Regions from separate parts of the Lelliottia amnigena genome, predicted to be linked through region 2. Evidence: predicted binding sites of a transcription regulator. Region 2 holds the regulator's gene; each other region holds the start of a gene.

Region 1 (7,495 bases), 2.1 Mb from region 2:
TTGGACTGGATACGATAAAAGCGCGTCAGGTGGACCTGCTTTATTTGGGTCAGCAGCACATGATTTTGGTCTTCTCTTCGATGTTTTTTGCCCTCCTGGTCGGGATCCCGAGCGGAATATTACTCAGTCGCCCGGCGGCGCGAGGCGTTGCCGAATACGTGATGCAACTCTTTAACGTCGGTAACACGCTTCCGCCGCTGGCCGTTCTGGCGCTGGCGATGGTGGTGCTGGGCATTGGCGATAAGCCCGCGATCGTCGCGCTATTCCTCGCCTCACTGCTGCCGATTGTGCGTAACACCTATGCCGGTCTGTGCTCAGTGCCAGCGTCTTTGCTCGAAGCTGCGAACGGTATCGGGATGACGAAATGGCAGCGTTTATACCAGGTGGAAATCCCGAACGCGTTACCGGTAATGCTGTCCGGTATCCGTATTGCGACCGCGATTAACGTGGGTACCGCGCCGCTGGCCTTCCTGATTGGCGCCAGCAGCTATGGCGAACTGATTTTCCCGGGCATCTATCTGAACGATTTCCCGACGTTGATTTTGGGCGCGGCAGCGACAGCCCTTTTTGCACTGATTCTGGACACGTTGCTCGCGGCGCTGGGCCGCGTCATGAGCCCGCACATTGCGCGATAACAATAACAAGGAGCCTTTATGAGACTGTCTTCAAGCCTCGCCGCGCTGGCTGCAGCCGCATTCATCGCGACACAGGCGCAGGCCGCACCGTTAGTTTTGGCCACTAAAAGCTTTACCGAACAACATATTCTTTCGGCCATGACCGTGCAGTATCTGCAAAAAAAAGGTTTTGAGGTGCAGCCTAAAACCAATATCGCGACGGTGATTTCGCGTAACGCCATGATCAACAAACAGGTTGATATGACGTGGGAATATACTGGCACCTCGCTGATTATCTTTAACCACATCAATAAACGCATGTCGCCACAGGAATCTTACGACACCGTTAAACGTCTGGACGGCAAGCTCGGTCTGGTGTGGCTGAAACCCGCGAATATGAACAACACCTATGCGTTTGCGATGCAACGTAAACGCGCTGAAGCAGAACACATCAATACCATGTCGGAAATGGTGGCAAAAATCGAACAGGTGCGTAAAACCGATCCGGATAACAACTGGATGCTCGGGTTAGACCTCGAATTCGCCGGACGTAGCGACGGCATGAAACCCTTGCAGGAAGCGTATCAGATGGAACTGGATCGCCCGCAGATTCGCCAGATGGACCCAGGGTTAGTCTATAACGCCGTGCGAGATGGATTTGTGGATGCCGGGCTGGTGTATGCCACCGATGGCCGCGTGAAAGGATTCGACCTCAAAGTACTGGAAGACGATAAAGGCTTTTTCCCGAGCTATGCCGTGACACCTGTGGTGCGTAAAGACACGCTGGAGGCGAACCCGGGTCTGGAAGAGGCGTTGAACACCCTATCCAGCCAGCTGAATAACGACGTTATCACCGAGCTAAATAAGAAGGTAGATATCGACCATCAGTCACCGCAGCAGGTCGCACGTGATTTCCTGCGTAGCAAAGGGCTATAGGAGGCGTTATGGATACGATTCACTACATGCTTGATAACTGGAGTTTTCTGCTCACACTGACGTTTCAGCATCTGTGGCTGGTGGGGTTAGCGGTTGGTCTGGCGATTATTATCGGCGTACCGCTGGGGATCCTGATTGTGCGCCACAAATGGCTGGCAACGCCCGTACTGGGGATTGCGACGATCGTGCTCACCATTCCGTCGATTGCGCTGTTTGGTTTGATGATTCCGCTCTTTTCGCTGATCGGTCAGGGGATTGGTGCCCTGCCCGCCATCACCGCCGTGTTCCTCTATTCACTGTTACCCATTGTGCGTAACACCCACACCGCGCTGGATAGCCTGCCGCCGGGTCTGCGTGAAGCCGGGCGTGGGATTGGCATGACGTTCTGGCAGCGTCTGCGTTGGGTAGAAATCCCGATGGCCTTACCGGTGATTTTTGGCGGGATCCGTACCGCCGTGGTGATGAATATTGGTGTGATGGCCATTGCTGCCGTGATCGGCGCGGGTGGTCTGGGTCTGCTGTTGCTCAACGGTATTGGCGGCAGTGACATCCGCATGTTGATCGCGGGTGCATTGATGATTTGTCTTTTAGCTATTGTGCTCGACTGGCTGCTTCATCGCCTGCAGGTCGTGCTGACTCCGAAGGGGATTCGATAATGATAAAACTGGAAAATCTCACTAAACAATTTTCGCAGAAAAATGGCCAGACGTTTAAGGCCGTCGACAACGTCAACCTCAACGTACCTGAAGGTGAAATGTGCGTTCTGCTTGGCCCGTCCGGCTGCGGGAAAACCACGACGTTGAAGATGATTAATCGCCTGATTGCACCGAGCAGCGGCAACATCCTGATTAACGGCGAAAACACCAACGAAATGGACACGGTGACGCTGCGCCGTAACATCGGCTACGTGATCCAGCAGATTGGTTTGTTCCCTAACATGACCATCGAAGAGAACATTACCGTCGTCCCGCGCATGCTCGGCTGGGATAAGGCGCGCAGTAAAGCGCGTGCCGAAGAGCTGATGGATATGGTGGCGATGGACCCGCATAAATTCCTTCACCGCTACCCACGCGAAATGTCCGGCGGTCAGCAGCAGCGTATTGGCGTGATCCGTGCCCTGGCGGCGGATCCTCCGGTTCTGCTGATGGATGAACCGTTCGGCGCGGTTGACCCGATCAACCGTGAAGTGATCCAGAACCAATTCCTGGAGATGCAGCGCAAGCTGAAAAAGACGGTTATGCTCGTCAGCCACGATATTGACGAAGCGCTCAAGCTGGGTGACCGTATCGCCGTGTTCCGTCAGGGACGGATTGTGCAATGCGCCAGCCCGGATGAACTGCTGGCGAAACCGGCCAATGAATTTGTCGGCTCGTTTGTTGGTCAGGACCGTACGCTGAAGCGCCTGCTTCTGGTGTCGGCGGGTGACGTCACGGATCAGCAGCCGACCATTACGGTGCGCGAATCGACCTCATTACCGGAGGCTTTTGCGACTATGGATGACAATGATATCCGTGCGATTACCGTTGTGGATGGCATGGGTAAGCCGCTGGGCTTTGTGAAACGCCGCGAAGCGCGTCAGGCCACCGGTTTTTGTGCCGATGTGCTGCATCCGTTCAGAATGACGGGCAAAGCGGAAGACAACCTGCGCGTGGTGCTGTCGCGTCTGTATGAGAGCAACACCAGCTGGATGCCTATCGTTGACGAAGACGGCCGCTATAACGGCGAGATTTCGCAGGATTATATTGCAGAGTATTTAAGTTCTGGTCGCACGCGTCGGGCGCTGAATATTCATAGCGACAGTTAAATCCCACGTTCTATAGGCAATAAAAAACCGGGCGCTAAACTGCCCGGTTTTTTGTTTTCTGAGGCGGCGTTACGCCACAACCCGGTCTACCGTTAGGGCATCATTAAACATCGTAAGATCGATGTAATGAGCCAGATCGCGCTGTTCGGCGCGTGGCAGATATGGCAGCTCGCCCACCAGCGGTCCCGGCAGTTTCTTGCTGAGCACCTCGATGATTTCTGCATAATGCGCAAGGCCTGGATTGATGCGATTAGCCACCCAGCCGACCAACGGCAGACCGTCGTTCGCGATGGCCTGAGCCGTCAGCAACGCGTGGTTAATGCACCCTTCCTGAATACCCACCACCATCAGCACCGGCAGTTGTTCCTGCACAACCCATTCGGATAAGGGACGCAGATCGTTCATCAGGCTACGCCAGCCGCCCGTCCCTTCTACCACCACATGATCGGCCATCGCACTCAGCTCAGCCAGACCGTTCGACAGTAAGGAATAATTAATAAGACCACTGTGCGCGACGCTACTTTCGTTTTCACTCAGCGCAATGGGATTGATCGCATGATAAGGCAGTTCAAAACTTGAGACGCTTTGCAGCACCAGCGCATCTTTATTGCGTAGGCCTTCTGGCGTCTCTTTACTGCCTTTCGCGACCGGTTTGTACCCCGCCACACTTTTACCGTCCGCCGCCAGGGCTTGCAGTAAAGCGCGGGAGACCACTGTTTTACCAACAGAGGTATCGGTACCCGTTACAAAGAAACGCTTAAGCATGACTTACTCCACCGTTATGCTTTGAAAATATAAACCAGGTAAATAATTCAGTGGAGTGAGTCTAAGGTATGCGCGCAGAGTCCAGATTGAGATAGCGCAAATTTTATGGCATCAGTGAAAAAACAGTTAACCCTGCAACAACCGGATTAATAGCGAGCCGTTATACATCGCATCTTTCACCAGCGCCGCGCCTGCCATGGTGCCTTGGTTAGAAAACTGGGTGCTTTCTACCACGATATTTTTGCTGTACGCCGGAAGGGATTGCTGACGAATACAGTCGGAAATCGCCGGGAACAGAATATCGGCGGCCTGGCTCAGGGGTGAGCCAATCAGGATTTTTTGCGGATTAAAGAGATTGACCATAATGGCCAAAATGCGCCCGACGTTGTTGCCCACGCCGGTAATAATATCTTTTGCCAGCAGATCGCCCTGCCGCGCCGCGCCGCACAGTGAATCCATGGTTAAGGGTTGACCATGCAAAGACGAGCTCATGGACTGGCTCAGACGTAACTGCGCCAGCTCCATCACGCTTTCGACGCTGGCGATGGTTTCCAGACAGCCATGATTGCCGCAATAGCAGCGCTTGCCGTAGGGGTCGACCTGCGTATGGCCAATCTCCACCAGGCTGCTGCTGCCCGCATGCAGTAAACGCCCGTCGGTAATGACCCCCGCGCCCACGTTGTGATCGATAACCACCTGAATCACATCACGCGCACCGCGGGACGCGCCAAACAGCGCCTCCGCCATCGTCCAGGCGCTGATATCGTGCTGGATATAGACCGGCACGCCGGTATGCGCTTTGAGCACTTCGCCCAGCGGCATGTCTTTCACATCGTCATAAAACGGCATTCGGTGGACAATCCCATTTTCCGTATCAATGATTCCGGGCATAGTGATCGCAATCGCCGTTAAGCGCTCGAGCCTTTGCTGATGACGGATAAAGAATTGATCGATATGAATGACAATACGCTCGAGCAGCGTTTGCTCAGACTGGAGCGGCAGCTCAAGGCGGTCTTCCACCACCATTTTGCTGCTCAGGTCGCGCAGTGCGAGAAACACTTCGCCACGACTGATCCTGATCGACAGGTAATGCCAGGCTTCTGTCTCCACCACCAGGCCTACCGCCGGACGGCCACGGCTGCCGGGTTCCTGAATTTCAGTTTCCTGAACCAGGTGGGCTTCCAGCATTTCTCGTACAATTTTGGTAATACTGGCAGGTGCCAGTTGCGCCAGGCGAGAAAGATCGATACGCGAAACCGGACCAAGCTGATCAATCAGACGGTACACTGCGCCCGCATTGGTCTGCTTAATCTGATCAATATGTCCTGGCTGACTATCAGCAGCAACCACCTCTTACATCCTTATTTTCGCGCTTCGAAATAAACTTTGGGCTATGGTGAAGCACTTGACACGTGGTCGTCAAATATTTACTTAGCCTTGTGATTTACTGCACATTTTTTACGGGCATTATAGCAAAGATTGCTTACCGGGCCCCGTCAATCAGCTGTTTTTTGAAACGCTGTGCCGCATTGCTGAGCTCATGATGTTTTGGCCAAACCAGCCACATTTCCGACACGGCATCCTCTTCAGCTATCGCCACCCAACGCATTTCATTTAGCTGCACGCGCTTAAACGAGGCGGGCAAAATGGACACCCCTAGCCCGGCCGCGACCAGACCGATGATGGTCATGGCTTCACCCACTTCTTGCGTAATCACTGGCGTTAACCCGTAACGACGCATCAACCCTAAAATATCATCGTACAAACCGGTCCCAACATGAGGATCGAAAAAGACAAACGGCTCCTGTGCCAGCTCGGCCAGCGTCACCGACGGCTGCGCCGCCAGCGGATGATCCCGCGGGATCATCGCCATTAACGGTTCCCGTAAAATCACCTCCCACGCCAGCGTGTCGGGCAACTGCGTGTTGCGCATGAGCCCCAAATCCAGCGATCCCTCATTCAGGGGAACAATCTGTTCACGGGTATTAATCTCGCGGGTCTGGATATGCACATCCGGATAATGACGACGAAAGGTAGAAAGCGTATGTGAAACCGCACTGATAAACGGCGCTGATGAGGTAAATCCGAGACGCAGTTCACCCGTTTCGCCCAGATGTAGCCGCTCCGCACGGGCAGCCGCGTCATTCACCAGACTCAGCACCTGACGGCTATCCGCAAGAAACTGTTTGCCCGCTGCCGTCAGGCTGACGCTTCGGTTGGTGCGGGCCAGTAGCCGCGCGCCCACCTGCTGCTCAAGGATCTGAATCTGCTGACTCAGCGGGGGCTGGGAGATATTTAGCCGCGCCGCCGCACGGCCAAAATGCAGCTCCTCGGCCACGGCAATGAAATAGCGTAAATGGCGCAGCTCAATATTCATATGTTTAACGTATCATTTGAGATTATTAATATATTAGACAGAATATTGACAATTTCCTACCCTGATCCTGTGGTCATTCCCATCCCCCGTCATCGCGGGGACGTTTTCGCAAGGATCTTACGTGAGTCGTACAACAACCGTTGATATCGCCCCGGCAAGCGACATTGATGATTTACCTGCAACACCTCAGCCAGCCCAATTTATTAAACGTGGTACAACCCCTTTCATGCGCGTCACGCTGGCGCTCTTCTCAGCAGGACTGGCGACATTTGCCCTGCTGTATTGCGTTCAACCTATTCTTCCCGTGTTGTCTCATGAATTTGGCGTGTCGCCTGCCAGCAGCAGTATTTCGCTCTCAATTTCAACCGGTATGCTGGCGGTCGGTTTACTGTTTACCGGCCCGCTTTCTGATGCTATCGGACGCAAACCGGTGATGGTCACGGCGTTACTGCTGGCCTCTGTGTGCACCCTGCTGTCGACAATGATGACCAGTTGGCACGGGATTCTGGTGATGCGCGCGCTGATTGGGCTATCGTTAAGCGGCGTCGCGGCGGTTGGCATGACCTATTTGAGCGAAGAAATTCATCCCAGTTTTGTCGCCTTTTCGATGGGCTTGTACATTAGCGGGAATTCGATCGGTGGCATGAGCGGCCGCCTGCTCAGCGGTGTTTTCACCGATCTCTTTAACTGGCGCATCGCGCTGGCGGTAATTGGCTGCTTCGCCCTTGCCGCCGCACTGATGTTCTGGCGAATTTTGCCAGAATCGCGTCATTTTCGTCCCACGTCGCTGCGGCCCAAAACGCTGTTGATCAATTTCCGCCTGCACTGGCGCGATAAAGGTTTGCCGCGCCTGTTCCTGACCGGCTTCCTGTTAATGGGATCTTTCGTCACGTTGTTTAACTATATTGGCTATCGCCTGATGCTCTCGCCGTGGCATTTGAGCCAGGCGTTTGTTGGCTTGCTGTCGGTGGCGTATCTCACTGGCACCTGGAGTTCGCC
Region 2 (7,495 bases):
ATGTGTTCTTGCTTGATCAGGCGCGGATCGCGGGTGAACAGCGGTTCGATAAAGAACGGTTTGTCCGCCACTACCACGTAGTCAATCCAGGAACCGGGGATATCCACACGCGGCAGGTCACTTTCGTCGTCGACCAGCTCGTTCACCTGCGCAATGACGATACCGTCATGGAACGCGGCGGCTTCAACCAGCGCGGGCGTGTCTTCAGTGCTTGCGCCGGTGTACAGATTGCCTTTGCGGTCCGCTTTGAAACCGGCAATCAGCGCCACGTTTGGCGAGAGATCAACGTAAAGACGAGAATAAAGTTCGATGTAGGTGTGGATAGCGCCGATTTCGAGAAGACCGTCTTCCAGCAGCTGCGAAATGCGCAGGCTTTGCGTGCCGGAGAAGGAGAAATCAAGCTTGCGGGCGATGCCCTTTTCAAAGATATCGAGATGTTCGCTGCGCCCGACGCTTGGCATAATCATATGCAGGTCATGGACGAGTTGCGGGTTCACTTCAGCAAGTGAGCGGGACAGAAAATCTGCCTGCTTCTGGTTGTTGCCTTCCAGCACCACTTTGTCGCCCGGGGCGATCAGTTTTTCCAGCATGGCGACGAAATCGTCGGTTGGCAGTACTTTGCCCTGCACCGGAACGGAAGCCAGACGGCGCGCTTTCTCTGTGCGGCGTGTGTTCCAGACCCGGGGTGGCGTTTGCCCAGATAACATTATTAACCTCCTGATTCAGCACATCATTTTGATTTGCTTAACGCTGAGTAAAGTGTGCGCTCTGGTGAGAAAGGCATCAATTAAGCGTAGAGGTGAATCATTAGCCTGAGAGTAATAATCAGAATGAATATTTATGATCAAGATCAGATAACGTTTCGGAAAAAAACGCTAGCTCAGACAGGAAATAGCTGAATCGGAGGTCAACACCGCCTCATTTTCGTAAACAGGATCCGCTTCGACAGGTATAGTAAAGGCTGACAAGAGTGAACATCGCATCGTTATGACCCAAATTATTCCATCTGACTTTGATATCACGTGTGAAGAGAGCGCCGCATTTGTGCCAATGCGTGGCGTCGCTAACCCGCATCTGCAAACCATGCTGCCAAGGCTCCTGCGCCGTAAACTGCAGTTTGATCCGCACTGGCAACGCCTCGACCTGCCGGACGGTGATTTCGTCGATTTAGCGTGGAGCGAAGATCCCGACCAGGCCAGGCATAAACCTCGGCTGGTGGTGTTCCACGGGCTGGAAGGCAGCCTGCACAGCCCGTATGCGCACGGCTTGATCCACGCGGCAAAAGCGCGCGGCTGGCTCGGTGTGGTGATGCATTTTCGCGGATGCAGCGGCGAGCCAAACCGTCGCGAGCGGATTTATCATTCCGGCGAAACCGAAGACGGCACCTGGTTTTTACACTGGCTGGCGAAGACCTACGGCGCGGCACCTACCGCGGCGGTTGGCTATTCGCTGGGTGGCAATATGCTGGCCTGCCTGCTGGCGAAAGAGAGCGACGCCGTGCCGCTGGACGCTGCGGTGATCGTCTCTGCGCCGTTTATGCTTGAGCAGTGCAGCTATCATATGGAAAAGGGCTTTTCGCGCGTTTATCAGCGCTATCTGCTGAATTTGCTGAAAGCCAACGCGGCACGCAAATTGAAAGCCTATCCCGATACGCTGCCGATCAACCTGCAACAGCTCAAGCGCATGCGCCGTCTGCGGGAGTTTGACGATCTGATCACCTCGAAGATCCACGGTTTCGCCGACGCGCTAGACTATTATCGTCAGTGCAGCGCCATGCCGTTGCTGAATCAGATAACCAAACCGACGCTGATTATCCACGCGAAAGACGATCCCTTTATGGATCACCATTCGATTCCGGCACCGGGCTATTTGCCGGCTAACGTGCAGTATCAGCTGACCGAACATGGCGGCCACGTTGGCTTTATCGGCGGCACGTTACGGCGTCCGAAAATGTGGCTGGAAACGCGTATCCCCGACTGGTTAACCCCCTGGCTGGAAAAAACACGATGATGATTCCCTGGCAAGATCTGGCTCCCGAAACGCTGGACAGTCTGATTGAAAGCTTTGTATTACGCGAAGGCACCGATTATGGTGAACATGAACGCTCGCTTGAACAAAAGGTCGCCGATGTGAAACGGCAGCTACAAAATGGCGAGGTGTTGCTGGTGTGGTCTGAACTGCACGAAACCGTCAACATCATGCCGCGCAATCAGTTTCGCGGCTGATCGCTTCATCATTCCAGTCAGGGAGTTGCTATGTCCGCCAGACATCCGGTTATTGCCGTTACGGGGTCAAGTGGTGCGGGAACCACGACCACCAGCCTCGCGTTTCGTAAGATTTTCGCGCAGCTCAACTTGCGCGCCGCCGAGGTAGAAGGAGACAGTTTTCATCGCTATACCCGCCCCGAAATGGACATGGCGATCCGCAAGGCGCGCGATCTCGGCAAACACATCAGCTACTTCGGACCAGACGCCAACGACTTCAGTTTGCTGGAGCAAACCTTTGCCGAGTACGGCCATACCGGCACAGGGCAATCGCGTAAATATCTGCACACCTATGACGAAGCGGTGCCGTGGAACCAGGTGCCCGGCACGTTTACGCCGTGGCAGCCGCTCCCGGAACCGACCGATGTGCTGTTTTACGAAGGATTGCACGGCGGTGTGGTGACGCCGCAGCATGACGTGGCGCAGCACGTCGATCTGCTGGTTGGCGTGGTGCCTATCGTCAACCTGGAGTGGATCCAGAAGCTCACCCGCGACACCAGCGAGCGCGGCCATTCGCGTGAAGCGGTCATGGACTCGGTGGTGCGCTCAATGGAAGATTACATTAACTTCCTGACGCCGCAGTTTTCCCGCACGCACATTAACTTCCAGCGCGTCCCGACGGTGGATACCTCGAATCCCTTTGCGGCAAAAACGATTCCGTCTCTGGACGAAAGCTTTGTGGTGATCCACTTCCGTAATCTGGACGATATTGATTATCCGTGGCTGCTGGCGATGCTGCAGGGCTCGTTTATTTCGCACATTAATACGCTGGTGGTGCCGGGCGGGAAGATGGGACTGGCGATGGAGCTGATCATGATGCCGCTGGTGCAACGGCTGATGGAAGGCAAAAAGATCGAATGATCCTTTTCCCTCTCCTTGTGGGAGAGGGTCTGACTCTCGTCAACGCTTACGCGTCGATCACCTCGTAGGAGTGCGTGATTTTCACCGCTTTCTCCAGCATCAACGCCACCGAGCAGTACTTCTCCGCAGAAAGATCCACCGCACGGGAAACCGCGGCATCTTTCAACGCTTTGCCAGTCACAATGAAGTGCAGATTGATATGCGTAAACAGACGCGGCGCTTCTTCGCGACGCTCAGATGTCAGCTTCACTTCACAATCGGTGACGTCATGACGCCCTTTTTGCAGAATCGAGACGACGTCAATGGCGCTGCATCCGCCCGCCGCCATCAGCACCACTTCCATCGGGCTTGGCGCTTTATCGCCGGAGTTACCATCCATCAAAATCTGGTGTCCTGAAGCGGATTCGCCGAGGAACGTTAAACCTTCAACCCATTTCACACGCGCTTGCATTTTATTCACTCCGACGTTGCATTTTTCCGGACAGATTACCCGCGCGTTACAATTCTCGCAACGGAAGACGACCTGCGTCATGCTGAAGCGAGACACCAGGAGACACGCGGCAAAAGCTATGCTAAAACACTCTGGATGCTACAGTAATACATTGACGTTACACATGTATGCAGAGGACATCAAACATTACAGGCTGCAAACATTTATGACAGCCTAGTTCCCAGGTACGGGGAAGAATTCGATTGCAACCCCAGAGTCAGGATGCGATTTATGACTCTGGTGACAGCTTATAACAGAGGATAACAGCGCATGGTGCTTGGCAAACCGCAAACAGACCCGACTCTCGAATGGTTCTTGTCTCATTGCCATATTCATAAGTACCCATCGAAGAGCACGCTGATTCACCAGGGTGAAAAAGCGGAAACGTTGTATTACATCGTCAAAGGCTCGGTGGCAGTGCTTATCAAAGATGAAGAAGGAAAAGAGATGATCCTTTCTTATCTGAACCAGGGCGATTTCATCGGCGAACTGGGCCTGTTTGAAGAAGGCCAGGAACGTAGCGCCTGGGTACGTGCAAAATCAGCCTGTGAAGTGGCTGAGATCTCCTACAAAAAATTCCGTCAGTTGATTCAGGTTAACCCGGATATTCTGTTGCGCCTGTCTTCGCAGATGGCTCGCCGCCTGCAAATCACCTCCGAGAAAGTGGGTAACCTCGCCTTCCTGGATGTAACGGGTCGCATCGCGCAAACGCTGTTGAACCTGGCGAAACAGCCTGACGCTATGACCCACCCTGACGGCATGCAAATTAAAATTACCCGTCAGGAAATTGGTCAGATCGTGGGTTGCTCCCGTGAAACCGTTGGCCGTATCCTGAAAATGCTGGAAGATCAGAACCTGATCTCCGCTCACGGTAAAACCATCGTGGTTTACGGAACGCGTTAATTCCGGTCGAACGGCGTGCCATCGCAAGGTGTCACGCCGTTTTTGTCTCTGGCATCTATGTGGCGCAGGCTGATCTATCACCCGGAAGTTAACTACGCACTTCGGCAAACGCTGGTGTTATGTCTCCCCGTGGCCGTCGGTTTGATTCTGGGTCATCTGCAACACGGTCTGCTTTTTTCTCTCGTTCCTGCCTGCTGTAATATTGCCGGTCTCGATACCCCGCATAAACGCTTTTTCAAGCGCCTGATTATTGGCGGCTCGCTGTTTGCCGGATGCAGTCTCGCGGTACAGCTATTACTGGCGCGCGATATCCCCCTGCCGTTGATTTTGACCGTACTGGCACTCACGCTCGGCGTGACGGCGGAAATCAGTTCTCTGCATGCCCGCTTGCTTCCCGCCTCACTGATTGCATCGATCTTTACGCTCAGCCTCGCCGGGAATATGCCCGTCTGGGAACCGCTGCTGATCTACGCGTTTGGCACGCTGTGGTACGGATTATTCAACTGGTTCTGGTTCTGGATGTGGCGCGAGCAGCCGTTGCGCGAATCCTTAAGCCTGCTCTACGTTCAGCTCGCTGATTACTGCGAAGCAAAATACACCCTGCTGACGCAGCACACCGATCCGGAAAAGGCGCTGCCGCCGCTGCTGACGCGTCAGCAAAAAGTGGTCGATTTAATCAGCCAGTGTTATCAGCAGCTACACATGCTGGCGGCCAATAAAAATCATGAATACAAACGGCTACTGCGCACGTTTCAGGTAGGGCTGGATTTACAGGAACATATTTCCGTCAGCCTGCATCATCCACAGGAAGTGCAAAAGCTGGTGGAGCGCAGTCACGCCGAAGCGGTGATCCGCTGGAATGCCCAGACGGTCGCGGCGCGACTGCGCGTGCTGGCTGACGATATTCTCTATCACCGCTATCCCACACGCTTTACCATGGATAAACAGTTGGGCGCGCTGGAGAAAATTGCCCGTCAGCATCCCGACAACCCGGTCGGGCAGTTCTGCGCCTGGCACTTCAGCCGTATCGCACGCGTGCTGCGCACTCAGCGTCCGCTCTATTCCCGTGATCTGATGGCGGATAAGCAGAAACGTTTGCCACTGCTGCCGGCGCTCAAAAGCTATCTGTCATTTAAATCCCCTGCTTTGCGTAATGCGGCGCGCATTAGCGTGATGCTCAGTATCGCCAGCCTGATGGGCGTGGCGCTGCATTTACCCAAGCCCTACTGGATTTTAATGACCGTGCTGTTCGTGACGCAGAACGGCTATGGCGCGACGCGGGTGCGGATCCTGCACCGGGCGGGCGGGACCCTTGCCGGTCTGGTGATTGCGGGCGTCACGCTGCACTTCCACGTCCCGGACGGTTACACCCTGGCGGGCATGCTGTTTATTACGCTGGTCAGCTATCTGTTTATCCGTAAAAACTACGGCTGGGCGATGGTCGGCTTTACGGTCACCGCGGTATATACCCTGCAACTGCTTACCCTGAATGGCGAACAGTTTATTGTCGCCCGACTGGTGGATACGCTGATTGGCTGTCTGATTGCGTTTGGCGGTATGGTCTGGCTGTGGCCACAGTGGCAAAGCGGCCTGTTGCGCCAGAATGCGCATGATGCGCTCGAGGCCGACCAGCAGGCTATTCGCCTGATTCTCAGCGCCGATCCGCAGCCGTCGCCGCTGGCGTACCAACGCATGAAGGTCAATCAGGCTCATAACGCGCTGTTTAACTCGCTGAATCAGGCCATGCAAGAGCCGGGCTTTAATTCGCACTATCTGGCCGATATGAAACTGTGGGTCACCCACAGCCAGTTCATTGTCGAGCATATCAACGCGATGACCACGCTGGCGCGCGAGCATACGATGCTGACGCCGGACCTGGCGCAGCGTTATTTGCAGTCGTGTGAAATTGCATTGCAGCGGTGTCAGCAGCGCCTGGAATATGACGCGCCGGGTGAATCAGGGGATATGAATATTCTTGAAGGACCAGAAACGCTCACCTACGGTCCGATGAGCACGCTGGAACAGCACTTGCAGCGCATACTCGGGCATCTGAACACCATGCACACCATTTCATCGGTAGCCTGGCGGCAACGCCCGCATCACGGAATTTGGTTAACGCGCCTGCTGCGGCGCGAATCCCATTAACCCTTAACGATTTTCCCTACCGCTGCGGCAAAGCGCGCCATACCGTCGTCGATATCCTGTGCTTCAACCACCAGCGACGGTGCAAAGCGCATCACGTCCGGTCCAGCATTCAGCACCATCACCCCTTCGTGCGCGGCAGCATGGAGGAAATCACGCGCGCGGCCCTGGTATTGTGGCTTCAGTTCTGCACCAACCAGCAGTCCCATTCCACGAATATCGCTGAACACATCGTACTGGGCATCAATCTGCTGAAGATGTTTCACAAACTGTTCGCGTTTCGTACTCACACCGTTCAGCACGTCTGGCGTATTGATAATATCAAACGCCGCACCCGCGATAGCACAAGCCAGCGGATTCCCGCCGTAGGTCGACCCATGAGATCCCACATGGAATGCCGACGCGATCTCCTGGGTTGTCAGCACAGCACTGACCGGGAAGCCGCCCCCGAGCGCTTTGGCGCTTGTCAGAATGTCCGGCGTCACGCCGTAATGCATGTAGGCAAACAGGGAGCCGGTACGCCCCATACCGCTCTGCACTTCATCAAACACCAGCAGCGCCTGATGTTCGTCGCACAGTTCACGCAGGCCTTTCAGGAACTCTGGCGTCGCCGCCATTACACCGCCTTCACCCTGAATCGGCTCAACCACAATCGCGCAGGTGTGATCGTCCATCACCGCTTTTACGGCGTGAAGATCGTTAAACGGCACATGAACGATATCGGCAGGTTTTGGGCCAAAACCATCGGAATACTTCGGCTGTCCGCCGACGGAAACCGTAAACAGCGACCGCCCGTGGAAGGCGTTATGGAAGGCAATAATTTTGGATTTGTACG
Region 3 (7,495 bases), 1.8 Mb from region 2:
AAGCGTTGAAAGTAACGTTACCAGTGGGTGAGAAACGTCAGTTGTTGATCAACGGGATTGAGCAGAGTGAGTGGGCTTTGTAGTCGTTGATTGCCGGGTGGCGGCTACGCCTTACCCGGCCTACATGACAGAAGTATTTCCCTAAGTATTTCGCGTTACAGCAAGGCGGCAAACCTGCAAATCCCCGGGAGCTGACATATGTCAGTGACCGGGGTGCGCAGGTGCAGCCAACGCAGCTGTAGCGTGAAAGACGACGGGAAATTAGTTGTCAATGCCTTTACTGCGCAGATAATCTTCGTAGTTACCGGTGAAGTCCACGATGCGCTCTGGCGTAATCTCAATCACGCGGGTCGCCAGCGAGCTGACAAACTCACGGTCGTGAGAAACGAAGACCAGCGTCCCCTGATACATCTCCAGCGCCATGTTCAGCGATTCGATAGATTCCATATCCAGGTGGTTCGTTGGTTCATCCATTACCAGAATGTTTGGTTTTTCCAGCATCAGCTTGCCGAACAGCATGCGACCTTTTTCCCCACCGGAAAGCACTTTCGCAGGCTTTTTGATATCGTCCTGGCTGAACAGCAGACGGCCAAGAATGCCACGAATAACCTGCTCGTCGTCGCCTTCTTGCTTCCATTGGCTCATCCAGTCAAATACGGTCAGGTCATTTTCGAATTCATATTCGTGATCCTGCGCGTAATAGCCAATCTGCGCATTTTCAGACCATTTCACCGTACCGTGATCGGGCTGAAGCTCAGCCACCAGCGTTTTCAGCAGCGTAGATTTACCCACGCCGTTGGCACCCAGAATCGCAATTTTCTCGCCCACTTCCAGCAGCAAATTGAAGTCTTTGAACAGAGGGCCGTTATCAAAACCTTTGGTCAGTGCTTCTACTTCCAGCGCATTACGGAACAATTTCTTGTCCTGCTCGAAGCGAATGAACGGGTTCTGACGGCTGGAGGCTTTCACTTCGTCCAGCTTAATTTTGTCAATCTGACGGGCACGAGACGTTGCCTGACGAGATTTAGAGGCGTTGGCACTAAAGCGGCTCACGAAGGATTGCAGATCGGCAATCTGCGCTTTTTTCTTGGCGTTATCAGACAACAGACGCTCGCGCGCTTGTGTCGCTGCCGTCATGTATTCGTCGTAGTTGCCCGGATAAACGCGCAGCTCGCCGTAGTCCAGGTCAGCCATATGGGTGCAGACCATGTTCAGGAAGTGACGGTCGTGCGAAATGATGATCATGGTGCTACCACGTTCGTTTAGCACCTGCTCCAGCCAGCGAATGGTATCGATGTCCAGGTTGTTCGTCGGTTCATCAAGCAGCAGAATTTCTGGGTTAGAGAACAGCGCCTGGGCTAACAGCACGCGCAGTTTCCAGCCCGGCGCGACTTCGCTCATCAGGCCGTAATGTTGCTCAACGGGAATACCGACACCGAGGAGCAGTTCGCCCGCGCGGGATTCGGAAGAGTAACCGTCCATCTCACCGTAGAGGACTTCGAGGTCGGCCACTTTATAGCCGTCTTCTTCACTCATTTCTGCCAGAGCGTAAATGCGGTCACGCTCCTGTTTCACTTCCCACAGTTCCCCGTGTCCCATGATCACAGTGTCGAGTACCGAAAACTCTTCAAAGGCGAACTGGTCCTGGCGAAGCTTACCGAGACGTTCGTTCGGATCCAGCGACACGTTGCCGAGCGTTGGCTCGAGATCGCCGCCGAGAATCTTCATAAAGGTGGATTTTCCGCTACCGTTGGCACCAATCAGGCCGTAACGGTTGCCGCCGCCAAACTTGACGGAAATGTTTTCAAACAGCGGCTTACTGCCAAACTGCATAGTGATGTTGCTGGTAACTAACACGGGAGATTCCTGCGAAAAAGTGTGATAAACACATCATTATGCCACAATTCCTAAATGAGATCCCGTGTTGCAGCGAACCGCTAAACTTTAACGAAAGTGAAAAAAATGTGATTTCGTACACATCTGAATTCCCAGGGGGAGGGAATGCACATATAATGCGCTCCCATCACTGACTCAGACTCATCAACTAATCGCCAGAGTGGCAAAGATACCTCGCATAACATGAATATGAAATTATCAACGCTTTTTGCGGCGGCGTTAGCCGTAGTAGGTTTTTGCAATACCGCTTCTGCGGTAACTTATCCGCTGCCGACAGACGGTAGCCGTCTGGTGGGTCAAAACCAGGTGGTTATCGTGCCGGAAGGCAACGACCAGCCGCTGGAATATTTTGCAGCTGAATATCAGTTGGGCCTGTCTAATATGCTGGAAGCAAACCCGGGCGTTGACCCGTATCTGCCGAAAGCGGGCACCGTGCTGAACATCCCTCAGCAGCTGATTCTGCCGGACACCGTCCATGAAGGCATCGTGATCAACAGCGCGGAAATGCGTCTGTACTATTACCCGAAAGGCACGAATACCGTGATCGTTCTGCCGATTGGTATTGGTCAGTTGGGCAAAGATACCCCGCTGAACTGGACCACTAAAGTCGAACGTAAAAAAGCGGGTCCAACCTGGACGCCTACCGCGAAAATGCACGCAGAATACATCGCTGCCGGCGAACCGCTGCCAGCCGTTGTGCCTGCGGGCCCGGACAACCCTATGGGTCTGTACGCGCTGTACATTGGCCGTCTGTATGCAATCCACGGTACTAACGCCAACTTTGGTATCGGCCTGCGCGTCAGCCACGGCTGTGTGCGTCTGCGTAACGACGATATCAAATTCCTGTTCGAGAACGTGCCAGTCGGGACGCGCGTGCAGTTCATCAATGAGCCTGTCAAAGCCACTTCTGAGCCGGATGGCAGCCGCTACATTGAGGTGCATAACCCGCTCTCTACCAGCGAAGACCAGATTAATAACAATGAAATCGTACCGATTAATCTGAAGAGCAACGTGCAGGCTGTAACTACCCAGCCAGACGTTGAAGCGACGGTTGTTGATCAGGCCGTGCAGAACCGCTCAGGGATGCCGGTTCGTTTGAACTGATTCGAATCGCGGCATAAAAAAAGCGGGCTTTTAGCCCGCTTTTTTATTATCCGTTATTCACGATAACTATCCCGCCGTGATCGTAGCGGTAGTGGCAGTGGGCATATTCCAGCGGCGTACCGTCTTCCAGATAGATAACCTGCTCGACTTCCAGTACCGGATCGGTTTGTTCACACAGCAGATGCTGCATATCAAGCGCCGTCGGTTTTAACGCACGGACCACCCGATACGACCCCATAATTTTCAGCCCCAGCGTCTCCTGAACGTACTGAAATACCGAGCTTTCAAGGTGCGCTTTGTTCAGGCCCGGCACCAGATTCAGCGGCATCACGGTTGAATCCAGCGACATCGGCTCGCCGTTGAGCGAGCGCAAACGGATAAAATCATAAACGGGCGTATCGACATTAATCATCAGCGAAGACTGCTCTTTCTCATTCGGAAAACGCAGTTCGAAATGCACCACTTTGCTGCTGACCGTTCCAAGATGTTCCCAGGTTTTGGTCGCACCAAAATAGTCGCTTCCGGAAAGATCCCACTGCGATAGCTGCAGGAAGTTTTTACGGATAAATGTCCCCTGCCCCTGGCGCGTATACACCAGCCCTTCCACAATCAGCTGGCGCATGGCCTGCTGAATCGTCATGCGGCTGGTGCTGAACTCCGCCGCCAGCGCAAACTGGTCGGGCAACGGTTCGTTGGCGGCATACTGCTGACTGATAATGCGTTTTTTGATTTCCCGCGCTATGGTGATGTACTTCGCCGCCATCGCCTTTTCCTTATGATTGATCCGCTATCACACTGTTTTTCAACGCCACTCGCTCTGCAATCTTGAGGAAAGGCAGGTAGAAGAATACACCAAATACAATGATTGCCAACTGCACCACCACCGCGCGCCAGTCTCCGGCCGTCGCCAGCCAGGCGCTGAGTATTGGCGGTGTTGTCCACGGGATCATCACGACACAGCGGGACATCAGTCCGAGCGTGGTACAGAGCCAGGCAAAATAAATGCCGATGGCCGGCAGCAGGACAAACGGAATCATCAGCGGCAGGTTAAACACGATCGGCAGGCCAAAAATTACCGGCTCGTTGATATTGAACAGTCCTGGCGCCAACGACAGCCGCGCAACCTGCTTTGACGAATTTTGTCGTGCAAAGATAAAAATCGCAATCAGCAGCGAAATGGTACTTCCGGTTCCGCCAATCATGCCGAAGGTGGGGACAAATATATTGTTGATAATATGCGGAATCGGCTGCCCGTTGGCGAACGCGATCATGTTCTCGTTGGTGTTGATCAACAAGAACGGTTCCAGAATCACGCTGTTCACCACCGACTGATGAATCCCCAGCGTAAACAAGAAATTACCAAAGCTGTAGATAAAAAGCGTGCCCGGCAGGCTGGTGTTGATCAACCGCAGCGGCTGCTGGATAAACGTCGTGATCAGGTGAATCAGATCCGTGTGCAGCACGTTGGCGAGCAGCGCTGCCAGCACGGCAAACAGAGAGAGCGTAATGATCGTGGGGATTAGCGTGGTAAACGATTTACTGACTGCTGGCGGCACGTTCTCGCCCAGCGAAATGTGCAGCGATTTTATGCGAGATATCGCGATAAAAATTTCGGTAGAAAGCAGGCCAATGAGTACTCCTGCAAAGATCCCCGTCGAGCCAATATTGGAGAACGTCAGTACCTGCGTGACGTTCACCGCCGTCTGACTCCCCACGGGAACCAGCTGTAATTGCATCGGCATCATAATGATAAAACTGCTGACAGCGATAACCACTGCCGAGACCGGATTGTCGAAGTCTTTGTTGCGTGCCAGCGACCAGGCGATCATCGGCGCTAACAGCAGCGCCGCGATATTCAGCGTGCCGTTAATGATCGCCTCGCCCCACACTTTAAACTCGGCGAGCGTGTCGCCCTCAAGCACCCACGGAAACACCACGTTATTCACCAGCACCGCAAGCCCGGCGAGAATGAATATGGGCATGACCGTGGCAAAAGCGTCGCGCAGAGAACGTAAGTGCACCTGGTTTGCCAGGCGCGCTGAGAACTCAACAAACTTATCAACAAAAGACTGCATCGCAGGTGTGATTTTTGTATCAGACATAGCGGATATTCCCATCAATCAGTCACAAAAACGGTCCGGCAGCGTACGACTTACAAATCGCGTCCGTTACTATGGATGACCTGTTTCAACCAGGCGTAGCTTTTTTTCGGCACGCGTTTCAGGTCTTTGAGATCGTGGTTTTCACGGTTTACATACACCACGCCGTAGCGCTTACGCATATCCCCCTGTGAACTGAGAATATCGATCAATCCCCAGCCGAGATAACCGATGACTTGCGCACCGTCTTCAAATATGGCCGCTTTCATGGCGTCAAAATGCTTGCGGTGATAGTCAATGCGGTAGTCGTCTTCGACCGGATTGACGCCATCCCAGGATTCGATAACGCCGATCCCGTTTTCTATCGGGAATACCGGTAAACGCCAGTCGTTGTAGTAGCGGGTGATAATCGTGCGAAAGCCCAGCGGATCGATTTGCCAGTTCCATTCGGTGGCCTTCAGGAACGGGTTATTTTTTTCGCCGTGTGCGAGGTAATAATTGACGGGTGTGCCTTCTGGAATCGGATCGCTGTCCAGCGTTTTACTGGCGTAATAGCTAAAGGCCATGTAGTCATTTTTAGTGCGCGCCAGCAGCGCCAAATCCTCTGCACGATAGATTTCGCTGAAGCCCTGCTGCTCTACGACCGCCATCACCGCTGGGCTGTAGCCCTGACCGGCAAAGACGCGCAGCAGATTCTGGTTGAGGAATTCGTCATATTGCTGCGCGCAGAAGATGTCGCGCGGCTTGCAGGTAGCAGGGTAAATCAGCTGATGCGCCAGCATGCCGCCCATCAACTGACCGGGTTTCGTCTGATGCAAATATTCGGTCAGTGCCATATGCCCCACCATCGTGTGATGCTGGATTTGGTACAGCTCGCGCAGGGTTTGCTCGCCCTGCATATAGCCTGACACACGGAAGGCTTCCGGCATATGGAAGATGTTCTGCTCGTTGTAGGTCAACCAGTACTTCACACGGTCGCCGAAGCAGTCGATCATTTTTTTGCCGTAACGGATAAATGCGTCCATCACTCGTCTGTCCATAAATCCGTTGTATTCATTCGCCAGCGCCAGCGGCATGTCGAAGTGGTACAGGCACACCATCGGCTCAATACCGCGCGCGATCAGATCGTTAATGAACCGGTCGTAAAAGGCGATGCCTTCGTCGTTAAACTCGCCATCACCCTGCGGGCAAACGCGGCTCCAGGCGATCTGGAAACGATAGCAGTTCATGCCCAGATCCTGCATTAAATCAAAGTCTTCTTTGTAGCGATGGTACGAATCGGTCGCCACTTTCCAGTCGGATGCGTTTTCACCGGCTTCGCGAATGTCATACACCGACATCCCTTTTCCGCCCTCGTTCCACGCGCCTTCCGTCTGCATGCTGGAAACTGAGTTTCCCCATAAAAAATTCGCTGGTAGTGATTGATTCATGTTCGCTCCTATATGACTAGTCATTTAAATTTCATGACTAGTCATATAGCTAAAGATGAAAAATCAATCAAAGAGAAGGATCGTTTTTTGTGAGCGGGATAGAAATAAAAAAGCCGGACGCGCCATGCGAATCCGGCTTGAAGATCGGAATTAACGATTACTGCTGGGCTAACTGATTGCGACGATATTCACCCTGGCGCTCCAGCATCCAGCCTGGATATTCACGCGGCAATGCGCTGACCGCATCCAGCTGTTTCAGCTCATCTTCGCTCAGGCGAATGCCCGTTGCGGCAATGTTATCGTCGAGCTGATCGATGCGTTTTGCGCCAATAATCACGCTGCTGACCACTTTCTGATGCAGCAGCCACGCCAGCGCGATTTGCGCGACGGAGACGCCTTTGCTGTCAGCAATCGCGCGCATCACATCCACACAATCGAATGCCCGGTCTTTATCCACTGGCGGGAAATCAAATTCCAGGCGGCGTCCGCCGGTTTCGCTTTTGCCGTCGCGATCGTATTTGCCGCTCAGCAATCCCCCTGCTAATGGACTCCAGACCATTAATCCCACGTTTTCGCTTTGCATCATCGGCACCAGCTCACGCTCAAGGTCGCGCCCGGCGATGGTGTAATACGCCTGCAACGACGCAAAACGAGCCAACCCCAGACGCTCAGAAATCCCCAGCGCTTTGGCGATTTGCCAGGCCGCCCAGTTTGACACACCGATGTAGCGCACGTGACCGTGTTGGACCAGATTATCCAGGGCGTAAAGTGTCTCTTCGATCGGTGTGGCCGGGTCAAATCCATGGAGTTGATAGAGATCGATATGATCGAGCTGCATGCGGCGCAGGCTCTCTTTGGCACTGTTGATGATGTGATATCGCGAGCTGCCGCGAGAGTTAACGCCTGCCGTGCCGGTTTCGCCAAAGACTTTGGTGGCGACAACCACATTTTCACGCGGAATTTTCA

What was found. Region 2 encodes CRP, which controls carbon source genes, mostly activating them, when cyclic AMP is high. Its sites were predicted from a motif close to ATGTGANNNNNNTCACAT; they were not measured.
Positions count from the first base shown of each region.
Region 1: a site for CRP is predicted at 5,557-5,574, ahead of mlc (sugar metabolism global transcriptional regulator Mlc). Genes of this name have one in related genera too.
Region 3: a site for CRP is predicted at 1,877-1,894, ahead of I6L74_RS14900 (ABC-F family ATPase). Genes of this name have one in related genera too.

Region 1 is NZ_CP077236.1:3,823,284-3,830,778, reverse strand. Features, by position in the region: gene osmY (osmoprotectant ABC transporter permease OsmY) at 1-635, shown strand, start outside; gene osmX (osmoprotectant ABC transporter substrate-binding protein OsmX) at 654-1,550, shown strand; gene osmW (osmoprotectant ABC transporter permease OsmW) at 1,559-2,206, shown strand; gene osmV (osmoprotectant ABC transporter ATP-binding protein OsmV) at 2,206-3,354, shown strand; gene bioD (dethiobiotin synthase) at 3,424-4,119, opposite strand; gene mlc (sugar metabolism global transcriptional regulator Mlc) at 4,246-5,469, opposite strand; gene ynfL (multidrug efflux transcriptional activator YnfL/SxtR(Kp)) at 5,603-6,496, opposite strand; gene ynfM (multidrug efflux MFS transporter YnfM/SxtP(Kp)) at 6,618-7,495, shown strand, end outside.
Region 2 is NZ_CP077236.1:1,374,385-1,381,879, forward strand. Features, by position in the region: gene mdcA (malonate decarboxylase subunit alpha) at 1-707, opposite strand, end outside; gene I6L74_RS06585 (hydrolase) at 988-2,010, shown strand; gene I6L74_RS06590 (YheU family protein) at 2,007-2,225, shown strand; gene I6L74_RS06595 (phosphoribulokinase) at 2,256-3,125, shown strand; gene I6L74_RS06600 (OsmC family protein) at 3,172-3,576, opposite strand; gene crp (cAMP-activated global transcriptional regulator CRP) at 3,886-4,518, shown strand; gene I6L74_RS06610 (YccS/YhfK family putative transporter) at 4,576-6,663, shown strand; gene argD (bifunctional acetylornithine/succinyldiaminopimelate transaminase) at 6,660-7,495, opposite strand, start outside.
Region 3 is NZ_CP077236.1:3,174,794-3,182,288, reverse strand. Features, by position in the region: gene I6L74_RS14905 (glycoside hydrolase family 31 protein) at 1-83, shown strand, start outside; gene I6L74_RS14900 (ABC-F family ATPase) at 262-1,857, opposite strand; gene ldtB (L,D-transpeptidase) at 2,080-3,000, shown strand; gene I6L74_RS14890 (GntR family transcriptional regulator) at 3,047-3,763, opposite strand; gene I6L74_RS14885 (PTS sugar transporter subunit IIC) at 3,774-5,102, opposite strand; gene I6L74_RS14880 (glycoside hydrolase family 1 protein) at 5,153-6,529, opposite strand; gene I6L74_RS14875 (aldo/keto reductase) at 6,687-7,495, opposite strand, start outside.